3 regions of the Bradyrhizobium sp. WSM2793 genome follow, and region 2 is predicted to be linked to each of the others. Evidence: predicted binding sites of a transcription regulator. Region 2 holds the regulator's gene; each other region holds the start of a gene.
The links. Region 2 encodes PhoB, which activates phosphate uptake and scavenging genes when phosphate is short. Its sites were predicted from a motif close to TGTCATNNANCTGTCAT; they were not measured.
Positions count from the first base shown of each region.

Region 1 (4,264 bases), on a different contig from region 2:
GACGTCCGAATAGTAGAATTTGCGGATCGCGACGACGAGTTCCTGGCCGATGCCGCCGGCACCGACGAAGCCCATCACGGAGGCTTCACGGACGTTGATCTCGAAGCGCAGCAGCGCGTAGCTCGCATAACCCGCGGTCACCTGCGGCACGACGGCGAACCGCATGCAGGACAGCCAGCTCGCGCCGGTCGAGCGGATGCCTTCGACCGGCTTCATGTCGGCGTTCTCGACGATTTCCGAGAACAGCTTTCCGAGCGCGCCGGTGGAGTGGATCGCGATCGCAAGCACGCCCGCCATCGGTCCGAGCCCGAAGGCGATCACGAAGATCAGCGCGAAGACGATGCCCGGAACGGTGCGGGCGAACTCGAGCAGGCGCCGGACGACGAAGCGCAGCCAGGGTGCGGGCGAGGTGTTTTCAGCCGCGAAGAAGTTCAGGCAAAATGCCAAGGTCGCGCCGATCAGCGTGCCGACATAGGAGATCAGCAGCGTCTCGCCGAGCATCTTCAGCCATTTGCGCCAGCCCCAGAGCCACTCGCCGACATCGGTCCAGACGCGCTGGCCGTTGTCGAGCGTGAGGATGCGATCGAAATAGCTGATGAAATTGCCGAAATAGGTGAAGAGCGTGCGCAGATTCACCTCCGCGCCGATTCCCGCGAGAGCCAGCGCGGCGCCGAAGACCGCGATCCCCAACAGCAGGCGGAGCCGCCTGCGCCCGACCGCCTGGCGATAAGCGGCGTTGAGCACGGCAAGCTGCTGCTCGGGGAGGATCGAAACCGCTGTTGTCATCGGCCTGAGATGAGTTCCGTCAAAGAAAGAGCCGGGTCCAGGGACCCGGCTCCAGTTGCATCGCCCTGAGATCAGGACGCCTTCTTCTTACGCAGCGCATCGACGAACTTGATCAGCTCGATCGTGCCATCCCAGTCCTTGGTGGTGGCGGGATGAAAGCCCTTCTTCTGACCGTCGGAGAGGCGGTCGAACGCGGCCTTGTCCTTGGCCGGTGCGTCGAAGAACGCCTTCGCGATGGCGGCCTTGGCGTCTTCCGGCAGGTCGGAATTGTAGGCATAGGGGCCGTTGATGATCGGCGCCGACTTGTGGATGATGCGGAAGTCGTCCTTCTTCATCGCCGAACCGTCGGCATTCTTCAGCATGCCCTTGGTCAGCATCTGCGCCAGCGTGGAATCGTCGTCGCTGGTCCACTGGTTGGCGGCGACGTCGACCGTGCCCTGCGACAGCGCCAGCATTGCGTTCTCGTGGCTGCCGGTGAAGACGACCTTGCCGAAATAGCCGTCGGCATCGGGGATGCCCATCTTGTCCAGCTCGAAGCGCGGCACGTTGTTGCCGGAGGTCGAGTTCGGATCGACGAGGCCGAGATTCTTGCCCTTGAGATCGTCGACCTTCTTGTAGGCGCTGCTCGCCTTGACGAAGAACACCGAGTAATAGCCGGTCGAGCCGTCGGCATTGATGTCGTTGGCGAAGGCGTCGGACTTGACGCCGGTCAGGCGGGCGCGGGCGAACGAGGCCGAGCCGTAGCTGGCGATGTGGATGTTGCCGGCGCGCTGGCCCTCGATGACGGCGGCGTAGTCGTTGGCGATGCGCAGCGTGACCTTCACGCCCAGTTCCTTGGAGAGATAGTTCACGAACGGCGCCCAGCGCTCGGTGACGCCGGAGGCGTTCTCGGCCGGGACGACCGCAAAGGTCAATTCGGGATATTTCGCCTTCCAATCGTCGGCGGAGGCGGAGGCGGTGAACGCGAGCGCGGCGGCGCCGGCAAGAATTAATCTGCGAGTGATCATGATACCCTCTTCATCCGTTGGGGTCGGTGGACGCAAAACTGGCAACAAAAGATGTGGCGCGGCTCAGGCGGCCGCGGCGGTTCCGAGCGCCGGAACGCCCTCGGGCGCCGGGACGGGCACGGTGCCCATGACGTCGGCGGCTTCGAGATCATAGAGCTCACGCGCAACGTGCTCGGTCAGCGCGGACGGCGCGCCGTCGAACACCACACGGCCCGCCGCCATGCCGATCAGGCGGTCGCAATAGCTGCGGGCGAGATCCAGCGAATGCAGATTGCAGAGCACGGTGATGCCGAAATGCTTGTTGATGCGCAGCAGCGCATCCATCACGATCTTGGTGTTGCGCGGATCGAGCGATGCGATCGGCTCGTCGGCGAGGATGATGTCGGGCTGCTGCACCAGCGCACGCGCGATCGCGACGCGCTGCTGCTGGCCGCCGGAGAGCTGGTCGGCACGCTGGGCGGCGAGCGATGCGATGTCGAACTGCTCGAGCGCCGACATCGCCAGCGCCTTGTCCTGCTCGGGCCACACTTGCGACAGTGAGCGCCAGGCCGGCATCGTCGCAAGGCGTCCCATCAGGACGTTGGTGAGGACATCGAGCCGGCCAACTAGGTTGAACTGCTGGAAGATCATGGCCGACCGCGCCCGCCACTGCCGTAGCTCCTTGCCGCGCAGCGCGGTGACGTCGATGCCGTCAAAGAGGATGCGGCCCTGCGTCGGCGTCGCGAGACGATTGATGGTTCGCAGCAGCGTCGACTTGCCGGCGCCGGACCGTCCGATCACACCGACGAAGCCGCCGGGGGAGATTTGAAACGAAGCGTCGTCCACCGCGGCTTTCGCGCCGAAGCGACACGTCAGACCTTCCACCACCAGCATGCGGGACTCCAGATTAGCTGGAGCCAACCGCTAACGCCCGCGCTTGACACTTGTGTGACACGGGCGTTGCGGTGCGGCGATCCTACACAGCTCATCCCCTGTCATCGCCATGTCATGACATCGTCATCAAGCCGCTCGAAGAGGAACGCCCGCCCTCGCGCATCGGATGCAACATGGCCGCCAAGATTCTCTCGGTCCAGCCGACCGTCGACCCCTCGGCCAAGCTGCACGAGACCAGGCTCGGCGCCTATACCGAGGTCGGCGCGCGCACCATCCTGCACGACGTCGCGATGGGCGATTACTCTTATGTCGTGAACGATTCCCAGATCACCTACACCACCATCGGAAAATTCTGCTCGATCGCGGCGATGACGCGCGTCAATCCCGGCAATCACCCGATGCACCGCGCGACCCAGGCGCATTTCACCTATCGCTCCAGCGCCTACTTCGAAGGCGAGAGCGACGATGCCGAGTTCTTCGACTGGCGGCGGCAGCACCACGTCCATATCGGCCACGACGTCTGGATCGGCCACGGCGCGATCGTGCTGCCGGGCCGCAACATCGGCACCGGCGCGGTGATCGCGGCCGGCGCCATCGTCACCAAGGACGTGCCGGCCTACACCATCGTCGCCGGCAATCCCGCCCGCATCGTGCGGCGGCGATTCTCCGAGGAGATCGCCGGACGGCTCGCGAAGCTCGCCTGGTGGGACTGGGATCACGACAAATTGCGCGAAGCGCTGCCCGATTTCCGCAAGCTCGGGATTGAAGATTTTCTCGCGACATACGAAGCACGAGCGACTCCCCAGACCAGATCCCTTACCAGCAAACGAAACGCGGTCGCGTGACAGACATTTTCCTTGAAGGCGGCCGGGCCCTGATCGGCGCCGAGCTTGTCGAAACGTCATTGGCGGTGTCGGGACAGGACATCGCGCAGGTCGATGCCTCACGGGGCCGGTCGCGGCTGATCATCGATGCGCGCAACCTGCTGGTGCTACCCGGCATCGTCGACCTGCACGGCGATGCCTTCGAGCGGCAGATGATGCCGCGCGCCGGGGTCGACTTCCCGATCGATGTCGCGCTCGCCGATAGCGACCGTCAGGCGATCAGCAACGGCATCACCACCGTCTTTCACGCCACGACCTGTTCGTGGGAGCCGGGCCTGCGCAGCGCCGACAACGCGCGCGGTCTGATGGAGGCCATCGAGCGGCAGCGTCCGCAATTCGCCGCCGACACACGCTTCCATCTGCGGCACGAGACCTACAATCTCGATGCCGAGGCCGAGATCAGCGAGTGGCTCAACGAAGGCCGGGTCGACCTGTTCGCTTTCAACGACCACATGGACGGCACCGTCGCCGACATGGCCAAGCCGCGCAAGCGCAACCGCATGGTGGAGCGCACCGGGCTGTCAGCTGAGGAATTCGACCGGCTGGTCGAACGCGTGGTCTCGCGCGCCGACGAGGTGCCGGCTTCGGTTGCGCGTCTGGCCGCCGCGGCGCGCGCGGCCGAGGTGCGGATGCTCTCGCACGATGATGCGACGCCGGCGATGCGCCAGGAGTTTCGCGATCTCGGCGCTGACATCGCGGAGTTTCCGATCAACG
Region 1 covers NZ_KB902802.1:61,834-66,097, reverse strand. Annotated here, with positions in the region: gene phnE (phosphonate ABC transporter, permease protein PhnE) at 1-786, opposite strand, end outside; gene phnD (phosphonate ABC transporter substrate-binding protein) at 858-1,793, opposite strand; gene phnC (phosphonate ABC transporter ATP-binding protein) at 1,857-2,666, opposite strand; gene A3AS_RS0130125 (chloramphenicol acetyltransferase) at 2,840-3,511, shown strand; gene A3AS_RS0130120 (alpha-D-ribose 1-methylphosphonate 5-triphosphate diphosphatase) at 3,508-4,264, shown strand, end outside.
Region 1: phnC (phosphonate ABC transporter ATP-binding protein) is a predicted target of PhoB. The motif match lies at 2,777-2,793, and genes of this name have one in related genera.

Region 2 (4,264 bases):
TCGGCGCGCCGCTCGGCCTGTTCGCCGGCACCTACCTTGCCGAATACGGCCGCAACGACAAGCTGACCTCGGTGATCCGCTTCATCAACGACATCCTGCTCTCGGCGCCCTCGATCATCATCGGCCTGTTCATCTATGGCGCGGTGGTGGTGCCGATGCGTGGCTTCTCCGCGATCGCGGGCGCGCTCGCGCTCGCCGTCATCGTGATCCCGGTCGTGCTGCGCACCACCGAGGACATGCTGCTGCTGGTGCCGAATCCCCTGCGCGAGGCGGCCTCGGCGCTCGGCCTGCCGCGCTCGCTGGTGATCAAGCGTATCGCCTATCGTGCGGCCCGGTCGGGCCTCATCACCGGCGTGCTGCTCGCCACCGCCCGCGTCGCCGGCGAGACCGCGCCGCTGCTCTTCACCGCGCTGTCGAACCAGTTCTTCAGCCTCGGCCTGAACAAGACGATGGCCAACCTGCCGGTTACCATCAACAACTTCGTCCAGAGCCCCTATGCCTATTGGAAGCAGCTCGCCTGGAGCGGCGCGCTGCTGATCACGCTCACCGTGCTTGCCCTGAACATTGGCGCGCGCATCCTCGGCGCCGAGAGGACTGCAAAATGACCGACCTGTCCGTATCCATGAGTTCCAACGCTCATCTGGCCTCGCAGCCGCTGCCGGAAGCCCCGGCCAAGGTGACGGTGCGCAATCTCAATTTCTATTACGGCGAGCACCACGCGCTGAAGAACATCAACCTGACGCTGGGCGCCAACCGCGTCACGGCGTTCATCGGCCCGTCGGGCTGCGGCAAGTCGACCCTGCTGCGCATCTTCAACCGGATGTACGACCTCTATCCGGGCCAGCGCGCCACCGGCCAGCTCATGCTGGACCAGACCAACGTCCTCGACCCCAGGCTCGACCTCAATCTGCTGCGCGCCCGGGTCGGCATGGTGTTCCAGAAGCCGACGCCGTTCCCGATGACGATCTACGAGAACATCGCCTTCGGCATCCGCCTCTACGAGAAGATCTCGAAGTCCGAGATGGACGACCGCGTCGAGAAGGCACTGCGCGGCGGCGCGCTGTGGAACGAGGTCAAGGACAAGCTCAACGCCTCCGGCCTGTCGCTCTCCGGCGGCCAGCAGCAGCGCCTGTGCATCGCCCGCACCGTCGCGGTGCGTCCTGAAGTGATTTTGTTCGACGAGCCCTGCTCGGCGCTCGATCCGATCTCGACCGCCAAGGTCGAGGAGCTGATCCAGGAACTGTCCGAGAACTACACGATCGCGATCGTCACCCACAACATGCAGCAGGCGGCGCGCGTCTCCGACAAGACCGCCTTCATGTATCTCGGCGAGCTGATCGAGTTCGACGACACCAGCAAGATCTTCACGTCGCCGAGCGACCGGCGCACGCAGGATTACATCACCGGCCGGTTCGGCTGAGGAGACGCGACATGGGTACTGAACATACCGCAAAGGCTTTCGACACCGACCTCCAGGAGCTCACCCGCCTGGTCGCCGAGATGGGCGGCATCGCCGAGCGCATGATCGTCGATTCCGTCGACGCGCTGATCCGCCGCGACGTCGCGCTCGGCCAGCGCGTCGTCACCATCGACGCCGAGCTCGACGCGCTGCAGAAGCGCATCGAGGAACGCGCGGTGCTCACCATCGCCCGCCGGCAGCCGATGGCGGTGGATCTGCGCGAGATCGTCGGCGCCATGCGCGTTGCGACCGACCTCGAGCGCATCGGCGACCTCGCCAAGAACATGGGCAAGCGCGTCGCCGCGCTGGAGACCGACTTCCATCCGCTGAAGCTGTTCCGCGGCCTGGAGCACATGACCGACCTCGTGCAGCAGCAGGTCAAGTCGGTGCTGGATGCCTATGCCGCGCATGACCTGCCGGCGGCGATGGCGGTGTGGAAGGGCGACGAGGAGGTCGACGCGATCTGCACCTCGCTGTTCCGCGAGCTCCTCACCTACATGATGGAGGATCCGCGCAACATCTCGTTCTGCATCCATCTGATGTTCTGCGCCAAGAACATCGAGCGGATCGGCGACCACGCCACCAACATCGCCGAGACCGTGTTCTACATGATCGAGGGCCAGGCGATCACCGACAAGCGGCCGAAGGGCGACATGACCACCTTCGCCACGACGGTCCCGAATACCTGAAGACTTGAAGGAGCGACGACCCGATGGGCGCACGCATTATGGTGGTTGAGGACGAGGAAGCTCTCACCGAGCTGCTTCGCTACAACCTCGAAGGCGACGGCTATGACGTCGAGACGGTCATGCGCGGCGACGACGCCGACACCCGCCTCAAGGAGCACATCCCGGACCTGATCGTGCTCGACTGGATGCTGCCGGGCCTGTCGGGCATCGAGCTGTGCCGCCGCCTGCGCACCCGGCCCGACACCAAGCAGCTCCCGATCATCATGCTCACCGCGCGCGGCGAGGAGAGCGAGCGGGTGCGGGGGCTTGCGACCGGCGCCGACGACTACATCGTCAAGCCGTTCTCGGTGCCGGAGCTTCTGGCGCGCGTGAAGGGCCTGCTGCGGCGCGCCAGTCCTGAGCGGCTCGCGACAGTGCTGGCCTATGGCGACATCGAGCTCGACCGCGACAAGCGCCGCGTGGCGCGCTCGGGCCGGCCGATCGATCTCGGCCCGACCGAATATCGCCTGCTGGAGTTCTTCCTGGAGCATCCCGGCCGCGTGTTCTCGCGCGAGCAGCTGCTCGACAGCGTCTGGGGTCGCGACATCTACATCGATGAGCGCACTGTCGACGTCCATATCGGCCGCTTGCGCAAGCTGCTCAATCTCGGCCGCGAGCAGGACCCGATCCGCACCGTCCGCGGCGCCGGCTACGCGCTCGACGACCGCTTCGCGAAGGCGGAGCAGACGTAAGGTTTGCTGGCGTTGGCTTTGGCGGGCCGCCGCCGCATTCTCCGGCGTCGTCCCTGCGAAAGCAGGGACCCATAACCACAGGCAGTGGTTTGGCGAAGACCCGGAGTGACCATCTCGCGCGACAACTGCGCCTTGTGGTTATGGATCCCCGCGTTCGCGGGGATGACACCGAGTTGGTGGAGCCGTCATCGTGTGACGGCTGCAGTCTTGACGATCAGAGAATTCCGCGAACTCAGCGCGGACCCGGCTTCGCCGGCGCGCGCCGGCGATCCGCCGCCGGCTGATACGCCACGCGCGAGTGCTGGGCGCAGTAGGGCAGGCCGGACAGTGCCTTGCCGCCGCAGAAGAAGAAATCCGGGCTCGAGGGATCGCCGACCGGCCAGTGGCAGGTCGCCTCGTTGAGCTCGAGCAGCGACAGCCGCTGGCCCATCGGCACCACGTTGTCGTAGGTGACGGGTTCGGCCTCCACCTCGACCTCGAAGGCCTGCGCCAGCGCGGTGTTGCCGCGCGCGATGGGGCGGGTCACCCGCATCATGTGCTGCGCGGGACGCGCCTTGCGCGGCCGGGGCGCTGCCGATGAAGGGCTCTTGGCGCGGCCGGACAGACCCAGCCTGTGCACTTTGCCGATCACGGCATTGCGGGTCACATTGCCGAGCTCAGCTGCGATCTGGCTGGCCGAAAGTCCGGCCTCCCAGAGCTTTTTCAGCTGCTCGACGCGATCGTCGGACCAGGTCAAAACCGTCATTGCACCCTTTCCCTCGCTACGCGCCAGCCATCCTGGGGCCTCGCAGCGATTGCCTAAGCCTTCAAAAACCCGTGCCGTCAGAATCCCTTAAGGCTCGCCGGGCGCGTGACTGACGCCCGAACGTTTACGCCGGTACAAGAGGACTCTTGGGATCAGAACCGCTGCACGAGATGTCGTATCTGACAATCCAAACGCTACAATATGGCGTGACTCCCGCGCAAGAGTCCGCCGACTCGCTTCCACATGTTCCGTGGTGAAAACCCGCAAAATCGGCACCGCAAGACTACGGATTCAGCGTTTCCTGAGGCTTTCCGGGCGGCATTGACACCCGTCTTGCCAAGCATAAGATAGTCCCGCGTGCCGCCCTTAAAAGGCGGCACGTTTCGTTTTCCGGGCCGGTCGATGGTGCGTTGCGCAATGCACGCGTCACACCGTCCGCAACATTCAAGTGACATCATGACTAACAGCGCAGCGCCGCATTTGCTCCCCGTTTTCGCCAGAGCCGACCTCGGCTTCGAGCGCGGCGAAGGCTGCTGGCTGATCGCGACCAATGGCGATCGCTATCTCGATTTCACCTCGGGCGTAGCTGTGAATGCGCTCGGCCATTGCCACCCGCATCTGGTCAAGGCGCTGCAGGAGC
Region 2 covers NZ_KB902771.1:218,873-223,136, forward strand. Annotated here, with positions in the region: gene pstA (phosphate ABC transporter permease PstA) at 1-605, shown strand, start outside; gene pstB (phosphate ABC transporter ATP-binding protein PstB) at 602-1,420, shown strand; gene phoU (phosphate signaling complex protein PhoU) at 1,432-2,148, shown strand; gene phoB (phosphate regulon transcriptional regulator PhoB) at 2,172-2,879, shown strand; gene A3AS_RS0107140 (GcrA family cell cycle regulator) at 3,112-3,624, opposite strand; gene A3AS_RS0107145 (aspartate aminotransferase family protein) at 4,081-4,264, shown strand, end outside.

Region 3 (4,264 bases), on a different contig from region 2:
CAGATGAATCCGCTCTCGACGTCGGTCAACGGCAGGCCCTTGGTGTTCATGCCGAAGATGCCGGTGATCAGCGTCGGCGGCAGCAACAGCGAGGTCACGATCGAGAGGGTGTGGAGATGGCGATTGCTCTCCTCCTCGTTCTTGAACCGCAGCTCCTCCTCGAGCAGGCGGCTGCGTTCGCGCAGCTCGACGATGTCGTGATCGAGGCCATCGAGCCGCTGCGCGAGCTTGCCGGCCTGGATCCGCAACGCCGGCGACAAATGATCGGTGTTCTTCTGATCGAGACGGTGAAACAGCGTGCGCAATCCCGTGAGCTGCCGATGCAGCCGCACGCAGGTGCGGCGCAGACGGCCGAGGTTGCGGCGCATCTCGGGCCTGGCGTCATCGGCGAGGATGCGCTCCTCGATATCGTCGATCTCCTGGCCGAGCTTGTCGGCCATCCGGTCCAGCGTGTCGGCGACCTCGTCGACGATCTTTTCGAGCAGATGGGCGACGTTGTCGACGCGGTAGCCGCCTTCGAGCACCCGCCGCGTGGCGTCCGCCGAGCACAGCGCCTGGTGGCGGCCGGAGACCAGCAGCCGCTCGGTCATGGCAAAGCGGAGGAACGCGGTCTCCTCCGTCGCGCTGTCGATCTCGCGCACGAGATCGGAAAATACGCCGTAGACGCAGTGGTCGATGACGTGAAGCTGCTGGAAGGTGTCGCTCGACAGCAGCAGCTCGCGCGCCAGCGGCGGCAGCTGCGACGCTCCGATCCAGGGCCGTGCCCGCGCGTCAGTCAGGTTGAAATGCAGCCAGAGCCGGCCGTCATGGCTGAACTCGATCGGCTGGTCGATCGGCAGCGCCTCGGCACTGCCGTCGCTGTGCAGGCGAAAGGCCCATACCAGGCCGGGAATGGCGGGATCAGTGCTCGATAAGGCGCTGACAAGCTTTGCCGGCTCAGCCATGGCCAACCCCAACCATCAGCAACTGCCCCATTCCGGACGATGGCTGACGGCATCTTCCGGACCCAGGCGGTACTCAATTACGCCAGTGTTACAGTTTGATGATGCCGCCCTATTCCGCCGCCAGCCCGGTCGCGGCCGCCTCGGCTTGCCTGATGTAGTCGTGCACGACGCGGCCGAACGGCAGCGTCAGATCGGCGATGTAGTGATGCGCGCCGAGGCAGCGGCGCACCGGGAAATCCGCGACCGGCGCGTTGACATGCGGCACCAGATGCAGCCGGCCCGGCCCCATCCAGGAGCCCTTCGGCACGATGTCGACGAGGTTGATCGCGACCAGCTGGCAGACCTCGAGACGGCCGTCGACGCCCGGGATCATCTTCAGATTGATCTGCGTCTTCGACAGCGTGGCGCGGGTGAGATCGCCGTTGCCGGCCATGCTCTCGTGCTTGTAGCCCATGGTGCCCATGGCGACGAGCTGGCCGGCATATTCCAGCGTGCCCGTCAGCGTGTCCTTGACGATCTCGAGCTTGGGATGTGCGTACTTCTTGGGAAAGCCCCAGATCTCGCGGCCGGCGGCGATCGGCGGATCGTCGTCCAGATACATCTGCGAGACGAAGTTGACGTCCTCGCCGTTGAGGCGCGCGGGGATGACGAGGCCGGATTCGGTGTAGCTGCCGAAGCCGGAGGAGTCAGGCATTTTGATCCATTCGTAATGCACGATCGGCTGGTCGATCGGCTGCAGCGGCTCGGGCAGGCCGGCGCGGATCAGCTCCGGATCGGTCTCGTAGGTGATGACAAGGAATTCGCGGTTGACGAACCGATACGGCCCGGCCGGATAGCTCGGCCCCGCCGCCGGCATTGACGGAAGTCTCAGCACGTCTTCGCTACGCATCGCAGGTCTCCTGTGATCCTGATCGGCGGCAATTGCTAGCGATCCTCATTGACTGCGATGTGAAGCTTTTCCGTCAGCCGCACGACCCCTGCCGTTGCAGCGTGGTCGGTCTGCGTTGCCGGCGCTGCATCGGTGCCGGCTTGTCATCACGCCGTCACCACGGGACGCAATCGTCTGGCGCAAGCAGGAGGCATCGCCATGGACGCCCGCACGTCGCAACCGACATATCAGACACATCAGGCGCCCTCGCGGGGCTGGCGGCCCGAGCGCTGCGATCGCGTCGCGCTGGTGCTGCAGGGCGGCGGCGCGCTCGGCGCCTACCAGGCCGGCGTCTATCAGGCGCTGCACGAGGCGGGCATCGAGCCCGACTGGGTCTGCGGCGTCTCGATCGGCGCGATCAACTCCGCCATCATCGCCGGCAACAAGCCGGAGAAGCGGCTCGAGGCGCTGCGCATCTTCTGGGAGCGCATCACCAACCGCAAGATCTGGCACTACACCCCTGACGGCGACGTCTTCCGCCAGTGGCGCAATCTCACGAGCGCCTGGATGACCTCGGCGATGGGCCAGCCCGGCTTCTTCACCCCGCACCAGGTCAATCCCTGGTTCAGTCCGGTCGGCGCGCGCACCGCGACCAGCTATTACGACACGATGCCGCTGAAGGAGAGCTTGCTTGAGCTGGTCGACTTCGATCTCATCAACGAGAAAAGGGTTCGCTTCGCGGTCGGCGCAGTCAACGTGCTCTCGGGCAATTTCATCTATTTCGACAATTCCCATGACGAGATCGAGCCGGAGCACATCATGGCCTCCGGCGCCCTGCCCCCGGCGCTGCCGATGGTGCGGATCGGCACCGATCATTTCTGGGACGGCGGCATCGTCTCCAACACACCGCTGCAGCATCTGCTCGACCAGGAGGATGCGCTCAACTCGCTGGTGTTCCAGGTCGACCTGTTCAGCGCGCGCGGCGTGCTGCCGCGCTCGATCCAGGACGTGATGGCCCGCCACAAGGACATCATGTATTCCTCGCGCACGCGCCACAACACGGACGTCTATCGCCGCACCCACAATCTCAAGGTCCTGCTCCACAAGGCGCTGGCGAAGCTGCCGGACGAGCAGCTGTCCGACGAGGAGCGCAAGCTGAAGGCGAGCCTGTGCCATATGCCGGAGATCGCGATCCTGCATCTGATCTACCAGCAGAAGGCCTATGAGGGCGACGCCAAGGACCACGAATTCTCGGGCACCTCGATGCGAGAGCACTGGACCAGCGGCTACGAGGACACCAAGCGCACCCTGAAGCGCCGCGACTGGATCAAGATGCCGGAGGAAGGCATGGGCCTCGTGGTGCACGACGTGCACCGGGAGACGGAGAGCGCGTAGGAGCGCTCGTGTCCCGGACGCGCTGCAATGCGTAGCATTGCTGCGCAGAGCCGGGACCCAGACACTGCGCGGTCCGTCGCAACATAGGCCTCGGCTCTGCAGCCGCATCGTCCTTCTGGACGATGCTTTGCATCGCCAGGGGGACGCCGCGCTACGTCCGGGGCACGAGACTGCCCATAAAACATGATCCATTCAGAAGACACACCGTCGCATTCTCGCGGCTCATTTCGCCCGAGTTTTGACTCTCTTTGTTGCCCTTCTTGTTCAGAAAGGGCGCAGGGAAGGCCGGGCGCCGGCTGGCACCCGCGGTCCCGTGTGCAAGCAAGACGCGCACGGGGTGGACTACAGGTGTAGCCGGGCCACCGGCCTTCCCTGCGCGAATGGCTTTACGGCTTATGTCGCGCTCTCCCCGGGGAGCGATGCACTATTGCCCCCGTCGCCTTGCGGATGACTGATGTACGAACCCGGTTGGGCCGCAACATCACCGCAACACTTGACGCACAGACCCCGGGCGTCAGGACCACACGATTTTGCCGTCCGCGCACATCCCCGTTCCTGTCCCCGATGGCTTGCGTGCGCTCACCATCGAGGCCGAACCGAGGACGCCGTCAGCGCCGTGTCGTATCGCGCGTGCTGCTGCTCACGGGATTCCCGCCCTGCAGCCAGCCCAGCGCGCCGACGCCGTCGCGGCCACCGCCTCCCGGCCCGCGTCTCGTGACGATCGCGAAACGCCCCTTGTGGCGGGCGGGATGGGCCATTGATACGACATATCCGAAATTCGGTAAATAGGAATGTTTTTGCGTCGAGGGATTGACAGGGTGTTTTGCCCGACGGGCGGCGGGCGCGCGCCTGGTCAAGCGTTCGAGCCGCGACATGGAGTGCTCGTCAGGTCAATTGCCCGTCAATTTCCACTGCGCAGCTTCGTCAATGGGGCTGACGGTAATTCTCCGGAATTGCCGTTGCGCCTGCCCCGGTCTGGGATGGGCCATTCAATGCATCCACTTCGAGACAACACGACTGCCCCTGTATCTGTATCGTACATTGAGTCTGGAGATGA
Region 3 covers NZ_KB902789.1:97,096-101,359, reverse strand. Annotated here, with positions in the region: gene A3AS_RS0122790 (transporter) at 1-944, opposite strand, end outside; gene A3AS_RS0122785 (acetoacetate decarboxylase) at 1,054-1,833, opposite strand; gene A3AS_RS0122780 (patatin-like phospholipase family protein) at 2,032-3,207, shown strand; gene A3AS_RS47510 (hypothetical protein) at 3,816-4,082, opposite strand.
Region 3: A3AS_RS0122785 (acetoacetate decarboxylase) is a predicted target of PhoB. The motif match lies at 1,975-1,991, and genes of this name have one in related genera.